DNA from 2 places in the Streptomyces sp. NPDC059900 genome. Region 2 is predicted to be linked to the other one. Evidence: riboswitches for the same ligand, from Rfam matches in the RefSeq annotation. Region 2 holds a riboswitch; the other holds the start of a gene.
What was found. A riboswitch is a leader RNA that binds a small molecule or an ion and turns the genes downstream of it on or off. The one in region 2 is predicted to bind cobalamin.
Positions count from the first base shown of each region.

Region 1: it holds a riboswitch for cobalamin, as region 2 does, so the genes downstream of both, ACQKIP_RS31080 (ABC transporter substrate-binding protein) here and ACQKIP_RS10520 (energy-coupling factor ABC transporter permease) in region 2, are expected to answer to the same signal.

Region 1 covers NZ_JBNNJZ010000329.1:1,079-8,469, forward strand. The annotation lists gene ACQKIP_RS31080 (ABC transporter substrate-binding protein) at 1-928, opposite strand, end outside; cobalamin riboswitch at 994-1,179, opposite strand; gene ACQKIP_RS31085 (VOC family protein) at 1,212-1,658, opposite strand; gene ACQKIP_RS31090 (AraC family transcriptional regulator) at 1,664-2,530, opposite strand; gene ACQKIP_RS31095 (HAD family hydrolase) at 2,735-3,868, shown strand; gene ACQKIP_RS31100 (DUF2252 domain-containing protein) at 3,865-5,226, opposite strand; gene ACQKIP_RS31105 (alpha/beta hydrolase family protein) at 5,405-6,325, opposite strand; gene ACQKIP_RS31110 (hypothetical protein) at 6,452-6,757, opposite strand; gene ACQKIP_RS31115 (arsenate reductase family protein) at 6,901-7,269, shown strand; gene ACQKIP_RS31120 (alpha/beta fold hydrolase) at 7,298-7,391, opposite strand, start outside.
Region 2 covers NZ_JBNNJZ010000049.1:20,716-28,106, reverse strand. The annotation lists gene ACQKIP_RS10550 (ABC transporter substrate-binding protein) at 1-522, shown strand, start outside; gene ACQKIP_RS10545 (ABC transporter permease subunit) at 530-2,356, shown strand; gene ACQKIP_RS10540 (MDR family MFS transporter) at 2,380-3,627, shown strand; gene ACQKIP_RS10535 (energy-coupling factor ABC transporter ATP-binding protein) at 3,616-4,497, opposite strand; gene cbiQ (cobalt ECF transporter T component CbiQ) at 4,494-5,243, opposite strand; gene ACQKIP_RS10525 (energy-coupling factor ABC transporter substrate-binding protein) at 5,250-5,624, opposite strand; gene ACQKIP_RS10520 (energy-coupling factor ABC transporter permease) at 5,624-6,346, opposite strand; cobalamin riboswitch at 6,377-6,574, opposite strand; gene ACQKIP_RS10515 (short-chain fatty acyl-CoA regulator family protein) at 6,693-7,391, opposite strand, start outside.

The sequences.
Region 1 (7,391 bases), on a different contig from region 2:
GGTTGGACTCCAGGAACTCGATCTTCTTCTTCGCGCTCTCGGCGGTCTGTGACTTGCGGGTGAGGTCGCCGATGACCAGGACATCGGGGTCGCGGTCGGCCACGGTCTCCCAGTTGATCTGGGGCCACTCCTCGCGGGTGTCGTCGAAGACGTTCTTCACGCCGAGCTCGCGCGTGATGATGCCGGGCGCCCCGCAGCAGCCCGCGATGTAGGGGGCGTCGGAGTTGGCGAACCAGTAGAGGACCGACGTGTCGGCCGCGTCGGCTTTCTTGATGGTCTTCGCGGCCTTCGCCACCCGGCCCTTGAGGTCCGCGATCAGGCGTTCGCCGCGCTTCTGGACGCCGAACGCCCCGGCCAGGTCGCGCACCTCGCCGTAGACGGTGTCCATGGTCAGCGTCTTGACGCGCTTGCCGTCGCCGTCGCCGCTGTTGTCCTTGCCCGCGCAGTCCGACGGCGAGACATAGGCGGGTACGCCGAGTTCGGCGAACTTGGCGCGGTCGGCGACGCCGCCCTTGCTGACCGTCGCCGTGAAGGACGCGGTGACGAAGTCCGGCTCCTTGGCGAGGACCTTCTCGAAGGAGGGGTAGCTGTCGGCGATCCGGTCGACCTTGGCGTTGTCCTTCTCCAGGCCCTTCAGGACCGGGTCCGTCCAGGTGCCGGTGCCGACCATGCGGTCCGCGAGGCCGAGCGAGAGCAGGATCTCGGTGGAACCCTGGTCGAGGGAGACCGCCCGCTGCGGCGGCGCCTTGATCTCCGCCTTCTTGCCGCAGGAGGCCAGGGTCAGCGGGTAGCCGTCGGCCTTCTTGCCCGTGGCGGACGACCCGGAGGACCCGGCGGAAGACGCGCCGCCGCAGGAGGTCAGCGTGGCGGACAGGGCCGCGACGAGCAGGACGACGGGTATACGTACACGACGGGCTGAGGAGGACACACGATCCCTTGAGTCTCATGGCTCATACGCGGAGCCTGGCCTGCTTCATCACCTGCGCCGCTCGGTGCGCGGCGCAGGCGCCAGCAGGTCTTCGGACTCGGGGATCGGCCGGACGGGGCGCCTTCCCGGGCATCCGTGGACGCCCAGTGGCCGTGGCCCCGCCCGTTCCCCCTCACCGCTGCGCGTCAGTTCCGGATTCGCACCGGATTCCCTGGCCCTGGTGTGGGTTGACTGGCGCTCGCAAGCTATCACGCAAGGTCAGGGAGACCGCCGTCACGCCGGGTCAGGACGCCCCGTCGGGCCTGGGTGCGCCGCGGTAGGTGCCGAAGGACCACTTGTTGCCCTCGGGGTCGGTGATCGCGAACTCCCTGCTGCCGTAGGGCTTGTCCTCGATCTCCCGGGTGATCTCGACCCCGGCGGCGACGAGCCGCCGGTAGAGGTCGTCGACATGATCGGTGACGACGTACGTGCCGAAGGTGCCCGGCTTCAGGCACCAGTCACCGGCCCCGTCGTCGTACGAGCCGAGCATGATCGCGCCGCCCTCGGGCCAGTCGAGCTCGGCGTGGGCCACGCTGTCGCCGTCCTGGTAGACGGCGGTGCGCAGGAAGCCGACGGTGCCGACCAGGAAGTCGATCAGGGCGGGGGCGTCGTGCGCCTGGAGCGTCGGCCAGACGCTGGGGGCGCGCCCGGTGGACCGGGGCTGCTTGTTCTGCTTCTCGGTGGTGTCCATGGCTCCTACTCTTCGCCCCCGCCGTGGCTCCCGGCTTGGATATTCCGGCACTCTTCGGCCAGCCAGCCGCTGGGGCTCGCGCCGGTGTACTGCCGGAAGTCCCGCACCAGGTGGGAGTGGTCGTAGTAGCCGCAGTCGGCGGCGACGCGGGCCAGGTCGGGGGCGGCGCCCGCCGCGACGGAGCGTACGACGGCGTTGCGTGCGCGCTGGAAGCGCATCAGGCGGCCCGCCTGCTTGGGGCTCAGGCCCGTCTCGGCCCGGAAGAGCGTGGTCAGGCGGCGTTCGCTGAGCGCGACGTGCCGGGAGAGGCCGCGCAGGGTGCCGGCGCCCTGGTGCCGGGCCAGCCAGGCCCAGGCCTCGGCGACCTCCGGGCGTACCGCTCCCGCGGCGTCCGCGTCCGCCGCGCGCTGCCGCAAGTAGGCGGACAAGGAGGCGAACCGCTGTTCCCAGCCGCTCTGCTCGCACAGCAGCTCCCGTACGTCGGCGGCGCGGCGCCCCATCACCTGCGCGCCGGGCGTCACCAGGTCGGCCGCCAGCTCCGCCGCCGGTACGCCGAACAGGGCGCGGGCGGCGAGCGGGTGCACGGCGAGCTGGATGCCCGCCTCGTGCTCGGGCCGCACGACGTACGCCGGGGACTGGTGCAGGCCGCCCACGACGATGTCCGTGCGCGTGGCGTCGGGTCCGGTCGCCTGCCCGGGACTGTCGCCGGTGGCGACGGGGCCGTCCAGGGAGAAGATCAGCGTCAGATACGGGGACGGCAGGCCGCGGTGCAGACCGGGCTGCTCGCCCGCCGTGCGGTAGCCGACGGCGGACACCACCATGCCGCCGAGCCGCGGAGCGGCCCGTACGAACTCCGGGGAGACGCTCTCCATGCCTTCCAGTATGCGATGGGCTTCGCTCCGGAGCAGGGCTGGGAAGCGTGCGGGCGTCTGACGCTGCTACCCGCGCACAGGCGTCCCATGCCCGTTCCGTCCGGTGATGTCGATCATGGGAATCCGCCGCTCGGGCCCATACGATGACCCGCCGCTCCGGACGGGGCGCAGACCGCTCTCAGGGGGCACAGAACCATGGCATCAATGGCAAAGGGCAAGCTTGCCGTACTCGGCACGGCGGGCGCGCTCACCGCGGCCGTCATCGCGGGCACGGCGCTCTGGCCGAGCACGGACGCGACGGCCGCCGACGCCTCCGCGAAGACCGCCGCGAAGAGCGCCGGGGCAGCCGCCGAGCTGAAGCACTGGCCCAAGCCGGTCGCGAAGAAGCTGGGCAAGGTCATCGCGGAGAACGGCGGCAAGGGCGCGTACGCCGTCTTCGACGCGGACAACACGACGTACCGCAACGACCTGGAGGAGTCCCTCCTGCCCTTCCTGGAGATGAAGGGGGTCCTGACCCGCAAGACGATGGACCCGTCGCTGAAGATCATCCCGTTCAAGGACACGGCGAAGCACAAGGAGAGCCTCTACAGCTACTACAACCGGCTCTGCGAGGTCGACGACCAGGTCTGCTACCCGTGGGCCGCGCAGATCTTCTCCGGCTTCACGCTGAAGGAGCTCAAGGGGTACGTCGACGAGCTCCTCGCCTACAAGAAGCCCATCCCCGCCGAGTACTACGAGGACGGGAAGCTGACGAAGACCGAGGTGAAGAAGCCCGAGTTCTTCCCCGGCATGCAGGAGCTCTACAAGTCCCTGCGGAGCCACGGCATCGAGGTGTACGTCGTCAGCGCGGCCAGCGAGGACCTGGTCCGGATGGTCCTCGCCGACCCCAAGTACGGCTACGACGTGAAGCCCGAGAACGTCATCGGCGTCGGCCTCCAGCTCAAGGACCGCAAGACCGGCGAGGTCACCAGCTCCCGCAAGGAGATCGCGGAGGGCCGCTTCGACCAGAAGAAGCTGGCCAAGCACGAGCTGACGCCGGACCTGTGGGCCCCGCTCACCTGGTACCAGGGCAAGCCCGCGGCCATCAGCACGTACATCGACGAGTGGAAGAAGCCCGTCCTGGTGGCGGGCGACACCCCCAAGAGCGACGGCCCGATGCTGTTCCACTCGGCGGACGTGACGCACGGCGGTGCGCGGGTCTGGGTCAACCGCAAGGACTCGTACATGAAGGAGCTGGACGGGATGAAGCAGAAGAACGCCGACCGCCAGCGTGAACTCGGCCAGAAGGTGACCGCGGACAAGCGGTGGCTGACGGTGACGCCGGACCAGATCGGCTAGACCCCCTGCGGCGCAGCACCGTCCGGACCCGCGGCGTTCACCAGACCCGAGGCGATCGCCTCGACGAGCGCCGCGTGGTCCTGCGCGTTCTGCGCGGCGTAGCGCAGCGCGAAGTCGGCGACGGCCCGGTCGAACGTGTCGGAGCCGCCCAGGTAGGCGGCGATGGCCATGCGGTCGCCGGAGCGGGCGTGGGCGCGGGCGAGCGCCGTGCCGCAGAGCCGGGCGTAGGAGCGCAGCTCCGTGGCGGACATGGCCTCGACGTCCGCCGGGCCCCGCACGTCCCGGAGCCTGCGCCAGTAGAAGGCGCGGCCCCGGGGGCCCGTCATCCAGCCGAGGAAGATGTCGCCCGCCGCCTGGAGCAGGCGCTGGCCGGCGACGACACGGTGGCCGGGATGGACGTACGGACCGGCCGGCAGGTGCTCCTCGTAGACGGAGCGGACGGCTTCCTTGATCTGGAGGAAGAGCGGATCGTCGGCGTCGCGCCCGGCGAGGAGCACGATGAAGCAGCGGGTGCCGACGCCGCCCACTCCCACCACTTTCCGCGCCGCGTCCACGAAGTGGTAGCGGTCCAGGAGGATTCGGCGCTCCTCGGAGACCGTGGAGCGGTAGTCGCCGAAGATCTTGCGTACGGCCGCGATGTCCGGGGGGCCTGCCGGGACGAGGAGCGGCGGATCGTGGACGATGCGGCGGACGCCGTCGGCTTCGCTGGTCAGCTTGCCGAGCGCCGGCAGGGTGGTGCGGGCCCGGCCTCCGTTGAGTGCGCTCTTCCTCCGGTCGCGGTGGCGGGTGGCGTCGATGAGCGGCAACAGGCCTTTCGTGTCCGTGCGTTCGTACCAGACCGCCAGTTCGCCGAGTCCGGCAAGACGCCTCATCGACGTGCGGTACGCGGCCACCGCCGCGCGGCAGGCCGCGTGCGCCGCGCTCTGCGGGTGGCCGCTGCCGCGGGATGCCACGGCGATGCTCGCGGCCAGGCGTTTGACGTCCCACTCGAAGGGGCCGGGGCAGGTCTCGTCGAAGTCGTCGAGGTCGAAGACCAGGGTGCCTTCCGGGGAGGCGAACAGGCCGAAGTTCAACAGGTTGGCGTCGCCGCAGAGTTGGACCGTGAGCCCGGTGTTCCACTGGGCGGCCAGGTCGCCCGCCATGACGGCGACGGCGCCCCGCAGGAAGGAGAAGGGGGACGCGGCCATGCGGGCGTAGCGGACCGGCAGCAGCTCCTGGACGCGGTCCGCGCCCTGCCGTTCGAGCACGGTGACCGGGTCGGCGCGATCGGCGGAGGGAATCCAGGCCCCGTGCGAGGAACGGGAGGCGTTCTTGCGGGCGGCCCTGCCCTGCCGGGCACGCTCTTGCGGAGCGATCATCGCCCCGGCCCCCTCTCCGTCGGCAGCTCCCGGCAGCGGCCTCCCCCTCGGCGGCCCCCCTCAGCAGCAGCCAAAGCCGCCGCGGGCGTGTCCGCATGCCGGGTACGGCGAACGGGTGACCCGGCCCGTGGCACGTCGGGGGCTTCGGCTTCCCGGGTACGCCGGTTTCCCCGGGTCTTCAGCTTCCGCCCGCCACCGCCCATGCCGCCACCCCTTTGGCCAGCGCACTTCCCGCCCGCGTCCACACGAAGTGGTCGAGGCGGGCGCCCGCCTCCTTTGCGGAGTACTGGCGGCGGGTGACGCGGGCCCCCGGCACCTTGCCCACCAGGTGGTCGAGAGCGGCCGCGGGGGCCCAGGTGTCGCCCTCCACCAAGACGGCGAGGACGGGCAGGTCCAGGGTGCGCAGGGCCGCTTCGTAGTCGTGCGGGGAGCCCGGGGAGGAATAGCGGCCCGTGCGGCCCTGGCGTGCCCAGTCGCGCATGACGCCCTTGGGCTGGTTGCCGCCGAAGCCGAGCCTGGTGCCGGGCCAGCGGCCGAGCAGCGTGGACGTGGCCGCGGTGAGCAGTTCGCCGATGAGCAGCAGGGGCCCGCGCAGGGGGCCGTACGCCCGGAACCAGACGGAGCCCGAGGCGACGAGGGCGACTCCGTCGACGCCGGGGCCGATCCCCAGGGCCGCGTGAATGAGGCCCAGTTGGCCGCCCATGCTGTGGCCGAGGAGGTACAGCGCGGGCTCCGGGCCCAGTTCGCCGCGTATCGCCTCGATGACCGCGACGAGGTCCTGCTCGACGATGGTGCGGTAGCCGTGGTCGGCGGCGTCCGGGTCCGTCACCCGCGGGGTGCTCTCCCCCTGCCCCCGCATGTCCACGGTCAGGGCGGTGAGCCCCTCCGCGTGCAACTGGCGTGCGAACGCGCGGTAGTAGCGGGCGGGGGTGCCCATGGCGGGGAGGATCAGGACGGCCGGCGCGGGGCGCGGCGATGCCTCGCTCCCCCGCAGGCCGCGGACGGGAAACCGCGCCCCGTCCGCGAGTCGGGCGGTGACCAGCAGCGGCAGCTCGGCTGCCGGTTCCTGCTGGGCGGGGGCGGATTCCGGCTGAGTCATGCGGTCAGCATGGACCACGCGTGCGGGCGGGGGCGCTCGGCCCCCGCCCGCACGCGCCGTGACGACCGCTCGGCGGTTGTGCCGCGACCGCCCAGCGGCTGGTTCGGCCACAGTCCAGCGGCTGGTTCAGCGGCTGTAGCGCATCAGGGCGCGCACCATGTGGCAGGTGATGTCCGACGGCGGGTGGATTCCCACGTCCTCCGCCATGCTCCGGATACGGGTGTTGCTCGCTTGGTTCGCCAGATAGACGCCCGAGTCGAGGAGTGCTATCGCCAGACGCATGGCCTTCAGGCGCCGGTTGTGCGTGATGTACCACTCGCGCGGCCGGCCGGCCGGGAGCGGACGCTTCTCCAGTGGTGCGTACGTCGGGTCGATGATCACGGGCCGGGAAGCGTTGCGCTTGGACTTCGATGTGAGAGCGGCAGCGGGCACAGGCATCCTCCTGTCGCGGTCAGGAACCCCCGTCGGGAACCTTCGAACACTGAGTCAATTCTACTGCCGGGCACTGACAATCGCCGCTGGCCAGACGGGCTTTCGGGCGCTGTGACGGGTGGGTCGCGGGTAGCGTGTGCGGCATGGAGATCTGGATCAATCCCGCCTGCTCGAAGTGCCGCAGCGCGCTCACGCTGCTCGACGCGGAGGGCGCCGACTACACCGTCCGCCGCTACCTCGACGACGTCCCCTCCGAGGACGAGATCCGCGCCGTCCTGGAGCGGCTCGGCCTGGAGCCGTGGGACATCACGCGCACCCAGGAGGACGCCGCCAAGGAGCTGGGCCTGAAGGACCGCGAGGCCTGGCCACGCGACGCCTCGGGCCGCGACCGCTGGATCACGGCGCTCGCCGAGCACCCCAAGCTCATCCAGCGGCCCATCATCACCGCCGACGACGGCACCGCGGTGGTGGGGCGCACGGAGGAGGCGGTACGGGACGCGCTGTCCCGGTAGCCGCCCCGCCGGGCCCCTGCGCCGGCCCTCAGCCGAGGAACTCGGCCACCCTGCCGTTCAGTTCGGCGGTCCGGTTGTGCGGCAGCCCGTGGTGCCCGACGTCCGGCAGCACGGCCGTCCGC
Region 2 (7,391 bases):
GAGAAGCCGAAGGGGCAGGCGAAGCCGACAGCACCGGGCGGGCAGACGATCACCCTGGGCACCTACGACAACCGGCCCGAGCTGCCCGAGGTCGCACAGGTACTCAAGCAGCAGCTCCAGAAGGCCGGATTCAAGGTGAAGCTGGAGGTCCGCGAGTCCTCCCGCATCGAGGGCGACGCGCTGGAGGGCAAGTTCGACGCGTTCGTCGGCGCCCGCAACACCATGCTCGACACCGGCGACGCCGTCTCGGTGCTCTCCAGCGACTACACCTGCGACGGCAGCTACAACCTCTCGCTGCTGTGCGCCCCGTCCGTCGACAAGGCCGTCAAGAAGGCCGAGAACACGGCCGACACCGCGAAGCGGCAGGACGCCACCATGGCCGCCGAGGCGAAGATCCTGGGCACCGACGCCGTCGTCCCGCTGGTCCACCAGCGGATCCTCACGGGCGTCGGCGGCTCGGTGCGGGGCGAGCTCCTGGACCCGTACGAGCGCACGCTGGTCTCCACCGGCACGAGGCGCTGAGGTCGGCATGCGCAGGCTCGCCCGCGCCGGCGGACCGGCGCTGCTCTGGCGCGCGGTCCTCGCCGCGGCGCTCCTGTGCCTGATCGGCCTGCTGCCCTGGCTCTCGCGCACCGACCCGGCGCTGACCGTACTCAAGGCCAGATCGGCGGAGCGCACACCGAGCCCCGATGCGCTGGCCGCCGTCCGTGCGCAACTCGGCCTGGACGAGGGTCCGTTGCATCTGCTCGGCCAGTGGACGGGCGGGCTGCTTCGCGGGGACGCCGGGCAGTCGTGGATCTCGGGCGAGGCCGTGCTGCCCTCGGTGGTGCAGGCCCTGGGCGTCTCGCTGCTGCTGATGTCCGCGGCGCTCGTGGTGGCTGCCCTCACGGCGGGCGCCGTGTGCGCCCGCACGCTGTGGCTCGGCTCCCGCCGCCGGCTCTCCGGGCGCCGCCGGCCGGGCTCGGGCACCGCGGTCCTTGCCGCGCTGCCCGAGTTCCTCACCGCCTCGGTCCTCGCCACCGTCATCGGCGTCCAGCTGGGCTGGCTGCCCGCGCTCGGCTGGTACGGGCCCCAGTGGATGATCCTGCCCGCCGTTTCGCTCGGTGTGCCCGCGGGGGCGCTGCTCGGGCGGCTCCTCGACGACCTGCTGCCCGGCGCCTTCGCCGAGCCGTGGGCACGGGCCGCGTCCGCCCGCGGGATCCCGGCCGGACGCGTCGCGCGCCAGGCTCTGCGCCGCTGCATCCCCGCGCTGCTGCCGAACCTCGGCCTGTTCCTCGTGGGCCTGACCGGCGGCGCGGTCGCCGTGGAGCAGATCTTCGACATCCCCGGACTCGGCCGCTCCACCCTCCAGGCCGCGGTCGCGCAGGATCTGCCCGTCCTCCAGGCAGGCACCCTCGCGCTCGTCCTGCTGGCCGCCGTGGCGGGCGGCCTGTTCCGTCTCGCGGCCCGGCTCGCCAGCGGTCCTGCCCTGCATGACGGCGCACTGCCGACCTTGCACAGCCCGGCGCTCCCCGCGCACAGCCGACTGCCGCTCCTGTACGGGGGACTGCTCCTGGGCATCGTCCTGCTCAGCCTGGCGCGCGATCCCCTCGCCCTGGACACCGCGGCCCGCCTCCAGGCGCCGTCCTGGACGCACCCGTTCGGCACGGACGCGCTGGGCCGCGATGTCCTCGCCAGGGTCGGGCACGGCGCGCTCCACACCCTCGCCCTGGCCCTGGGGATCAGCGCCTTCGCCCTGCTTGCCGGTGTCCTGCTCGGTCTCCTGCCCCGGTTCTCGGGCCCGCTGCTCGACACGCTCAACGCCGTTCCGCCGACGCTCGCGGGACTCCTCGTCGCCGGTGTCGCGGGCAGCGGCGCCGCCACCCCCGCGATCGCGGTGGCCGCCGTCGCCTGGGTCCCGCTGGCCGCCCACACCGCAGCCCTGCTCCTCCAGGAACGGGCCACCCTCCATCTGACGGCGACCCGGAGCCTGGGCGCGGGCCGCCGCCACCTGCTCCGGCACCATCTGCTGCCCGCGCTCCTTGCGCCCGTCACCCGCCACGCGCTGCTGCGACTCCCCTCCGTCGCACTGGCCCTGGCCGCCCTCGGCTTCCTCGGCCTGGGGGCCCAACCGCCGTCCCCCGAGTGGGGTCTCCTCCTCGCCGAGAACCAGCCCTACGCCGAACGCGCCCCCTGGGCGCTGCTCGCCCCGGCCGCCGCGCTCGCCCTGCTCGGCGCCCTCGCGGTCACGGCCGCGGGCGGGGTGTGGACTCCCCGCAGGCTGAGGCGCGGGCGTGGGTACGACGGGCCTCCCAGTGTGGCCGAAGTGCGGCCTCCGGAGCGGGAATTGATCACGGCGGGGACGGTGGCCCGGTGAGTGGTCGGCGTGGAGCACTCCGGATCCGGCCCGCGGAAGGCGCGCGCCGCGCACGAACGTGGTCGGGCCTCTCCCCCTTGCTGCGCCTGCTCATCCTGACCCAGCTGGCCTTCAACATCGGCTTCTTCGCCGTGCTGCCCTTCCTTGCCGGGCATCTGGGCGCGGCGATCGGCATGGCGGGCTGGCTGGTCGGGCTCGTGCTCGGCCTGCGGACGTTCAGCCAGCAAGGGCTCTTCGTCGTGGGCGGCGCCCTGACCGACCGGTACGGCGTACGGCCGGTCGTACTGACCGGCTGCGTCCTGCGGATCGCCGGTTTCGCCTGGCTCGGTTACGCGCAGCAGACCTGGTCGGTCATCGGCGCGGTCCTCCTGATCGGGTTCGCGGCGGCCCTGTTCTCTCCCGCCGTGGAATCCGAGGTCGCCCGGCAGGCGGTGCTCTGGGAGGAGTCGGGGCGCGGCCCGCGCACCCGCGTCCTGGCCCTGCTCACGGTGGCGGGCCAGGCCGGCGCGTTCCTCGGCCCGCTCCTCGGCACACTGCTGCTCTCCGTCGACTTCCGCACCGTCTGCCTGGCCGGTGCCGGGGTCTTCGTCCTCGTCCTTGCCGGACATCTGTGGCTGCTGCCCCAGCACATCCCGGGGCGGGAGCGGGTCCGCGTACGGGGCGGCGTACGCGAAATGCTGCGCAACCGACGCTTCCTTGCGGTGTGCGCCGCCTACGGCGCCTATCTCCTGGCGTACAACCAGCTCTATCTCGCGCTGCCCGCGGAGGTGGAGCGCGCCGCGGGGTCGCAGGCGCCGCTGGCCTGGCTGTTCGCGCTCTCCTCGCTGCTCGTGGTGACCACGCAGCTGCCGGTCACCCACTGGGCGGCGGGGCGGCTCGACCAGCGGCGGTCCATGGCGGTCGGGCTCGTGCTCATCTCCGCGGGGTTCGCCGTCGTGGCTCTCGCGCGTCCTGCCGCCTGGACCGGTGTCGCCGGGCTGCTGCCCGCCGCCGCCTTCGTCGTGCTGCTCACGCTCGGGCAGATGCTGGTCGCCCCGGCCGCCCGCGCCTGGGTCCCCGACCTCACGCCCGGGGGCAGGCTCGGCCTCTACACCGGCGCCCTGTCGTCGGTCTCCGGCCTGATCGTCCTCGCGGGCAGCGCCGCGACCGGCTCGCTCCTGGACGCCGGTCTTCCGTCCTGGACGCCGTGGCTCGCGCTGGCCGCGATTCCCCTCCTGGCCACGGTTCTGCTGCCGGGCCGCACACCGGCTGCGGGCCCGTCAGCCGCCTGACGCACCGGGCATCGCCGGGGTCGCGAGGGCCGCAAGCTCCTCCGGGGTGCGCGGACCTGCACCCTCCAGCAGGCCTTTGGTCCGCAGCAGTTCGGCCACGGCGATCCCCCACGGCAGGGTGAGGCCCGCCTGCGCAAGGAGGTCCCGGTGGGCCAGCATCTCGGCGACCGGGCCCGTGCGCACCCCGGAGGGGATGAGCAGGGCGGCGTCGTCGGCCCAGCGCAGGGCCAGATCCACGTCGTGGGTGGCCATGACCACGGTGGTCCCCGCGTCCCGCAGGCCCTGGAGAGTGGTCAGGAGGCGTTCCTGGCCGTCGGGGTCGAGCCCGGCGGTCGGCTCGTCGAGGATCAGTACACGCGGGCGCATCGCCACGGCGCCCGCGATGGCCGTCCGCTTGCGCTGGCCGTAGGAGAGCAGGTGGGTGGGACGGTCCGCCAGGGCGCTGATGTCGAGCGCGGCGAGCGCCTCGGCGACGCGCGCCCGGACCTCGTCGTCGGGCAGTCCCAGGTTCAGCGGTCCGAAGGACACGTCCTGCTCGACCGACGCGGCGAACAGCTGGTCGTCGGGGTCCTGGACGACCAGCTGGACGGTGGTGCGCAGCCGCGTAAGACCCTTGCGGCCGTACGTCACGGAGTCTCCCCCGAGGGTCAACCCGCCCTGGTCCGGGCGGAGTCCGCCGCTCAGCAGCCGCATGAGGGTGGTCTTGCCGCTGCCGTTGCGCCCCAGGAGCGCGAGGGCGCGGCCCTCGGTGACGTCGAAGTCCAGGCCGCTGAGCACGGTGGGGCCGTCTTCGTAGGCGTAGGACGCGGCTCGCAGAGCGACCAGGGACTCGCCCGGCGCTCGCTCGCGGGGAGCGCTCGGCTCGCTCATGGAAGGAACCTTTCCAGTACGAGGGTGAGGGCCGCGAGGCCCGTGAGGAGTGCCGCGCTCGCGGCGACGAAGCTCCGGGAGATCCGGGCGTCGGGCACGAGCACCCGCAGCGTTCCGTCGTAACCGCGTCCGGCGAGCCCGGCCTGAAGTCGCGTCGCCCGGTCGAAGGCCCGGACGAACGCGGTGGCGCCGAGGCCGCCGAGGGAGCGCCAGGTGGCGGCCCGTGTCGTGTGGCCGAGGCGTGCGGCCTGCGCCTGGCGGATGCGGCTCATGGAGTCCAGGAGCAGGAAGCTCATCCGGTACATGACCAGGGCCACGTCCACGACCGGCGCCGGTACGCCCGCCTTCACCAGGCGGGGCAGCAGGTCCGACATGGGCGTGGTGAAGGCGAACAGCAGGACGCCGAGCGAGGCGGCCGAGGTACGCAGGAGCAGACCGCCCGCCCGCGCCGGGCCGCCGTCGGCGAGCGTGACGAACCCTTCGGGCCCGCCGAGTTGGACGATCAGGGTCAGGGCGCCGGTGACGCAGAAGCCGAGCGGCACGCGGTAGGCGCGCCACAGCTTGCGCGGCGGTACCCCGGCGGGTCCGAGGAGCACCGCGAGCGCCGTGATCAGTACCAGGGCTGCGCCCGGCCAGGGCGGAAGGGAGACGGCAAGGACGGTGAGGCCGAGCCCGAGCACGGCCTTGTCCACGGGGTGGCGGCGGCGCCAGCGACTGCTGTGCGCCGCCGCGTCGATGGGCAGCACGCGGGCTCAGACCTGCTCGGTCCCGGGCCTGCCGCCCTCCGCGTCCGCCGTCTGCTCGGCGGTCGCTTCCTGCTCCCGTGCCTGTTCGGCGCCCTGGCGGCGCCCCTTGCGCAGCCCGAAGTAGTAGGCGAGGACGCCCGCGCCCAGGGCCGCCTGGAGAGCGAAGAGCGCCGACTCGACTTCCCCTGACGGGGGTTCGTACAGCGGCGAGAACCAGGGTTCGTAATCCGGCTTGATCTCGGTGATCGCGGTTTCGGCCTGGGCGTCGGCCCCGGCGAACGGCTCCTTCTCGTCGTCGCCGAGGCCGAGCGCCAGCGGCAGCACCGCGAGCGCGGCGACGATGACGAGGAGCAGGGTGTTGATCTTCGCGTTCCGGCTCATCAGGCGCTGGCCCCCGTCTCCGTCTTGGTGTCCGTACCGGTCTGCGCGGCCTGCTTCTTGCCCTGGAGCAGCACGCCGAGCCGGGTGAGCTCGCCCTTGCTTGACTGCACGAGCAGCCGCATCACCAGGACGGTGAGCAGGCCCTCGCTGACCGCGAGAGGGATCTGCGTGACGGCGAAGATGCCGCCGAACTTGCCCAGGGCGCCGATGAATCCACTGCTGGGGTCGGGGAACGCCAGGGCCAGCTGGACGCTGGTGACGCAGTATGTGGACAGGTCGGCGACGAACGCGCCGAAGAACACGGCGACCATGAGCGGCACGTCGTATCGCTTCAGGAGGCGGTAGACGGCGTATCCGGCCCATGGCCCGACGATCGCCATGGAGAAGACGTTGGCGCCGAGCGTGGTGAGCCCGCCATGGGCGAGCAGCAGCGCCTGGAAGAGCAGCGTGATCGTGCCGAGCACCGTCATGATCGGCGGCCGGAACAGGATCGCGCCGAGCCCGGTTCCCGTGGGATGCGAGCAACTGCCCGTCACGGATGGGATTTTCAGCGCGGAAAGGACAAATGTGAAGGCACCGGAGGCACCCAGGAGCAGGGTGCTCTCGGGGTGCTCCTTGACCTCACGGGTCAGGGAGCGGACTCCGTGGACGACAAACGGCGCGGACGCTACGCCCCAGGCGATCGCGTGCGCCGGCGGGAGGAAACCCTCGGCTATGTGCATGGCTAAGCAGACCCTCTCCAGCACCTCGTGGATGGACAACGCGCCTTGGCCGGTCTCCTGGCTGACGGGTCGTACCGACCGGACTCCGCCTTCCCGGGTACGTGCGTACCCAGTGGCTGCCGCAAGGGCTGGAGCCGGACTTCCCGATCACAGTGGCGAGGGCCGCACCGGCATCACACCGGATTTCCCGTTCACCAAGGCGTGGTGACCCTAGTGCGCAACCGAGTTTCCTGACAACTTGCGGGGACGCTGCACCTGTGGCACGCGCGAGCGCACACGACCAGGGCGTACGCCCCTGGTCAGCGCATGTGCCCCGGCCCGTGCGCGCCCCGTGGTCCGGCGGTTCTCAGGCCTGCTCGCTCGCCACCGGGTAGGGGACGAAGGTGCTGCTGTTCTCGTCGATCGCCAGGCGGCGGTCGAGGGGCGGTACCGCGCGCTGGGGGCAGTCGGTGCGTTCGCACAGGCGGCAGCCCATGCCGATGGGCACGGCCGATGACGCGTTGTCGAGGTCGAGTCCGTCGGAGTAGACGAGCCGCGAGGCGTGACGGATCTCGCAGCCCAGGCCGATGGCGAAGGTCTTGCCGGGCTCGCCCCAGCCGCCGCGGTGCCGGGTGACGGCGCGGGCGGTCCACAGGAAGCGCTGCCCGTCCGGCATGGAGGCCACCTGGACATGGATGCGGCCGGGCGCGGCGAACGCCTCGTACACGTTCCACAGCGGGCAGGTGCCGCCCGCACGGGAGAAGTGGAAGGCGGTGGCGGACTGCCGCTTGGACATGTTGCCCGCCCGGTCGACCCGCACGAAGGAGAAGGGCACCCCGCGCAGCCGGGGCCGTTGCAGGGTGCTCAGGCGGTGGCAGATCGTCTCGTAGCCAAGCCCGAAGTGGTCGGTGAGGCGCTCGATGTCGTAGCGGAACTCCTCGGCGGCGGCGTGGAAGCGGCGGTACGGCAGGATCAGCGCGGCCGCGAAGTAGTTGGCGATGCCGATACGAGCCAGCGGCCAGGCCGCGGCCTGCGGGTCGAAATCCTCCGATGCGAGGTCGGAGAT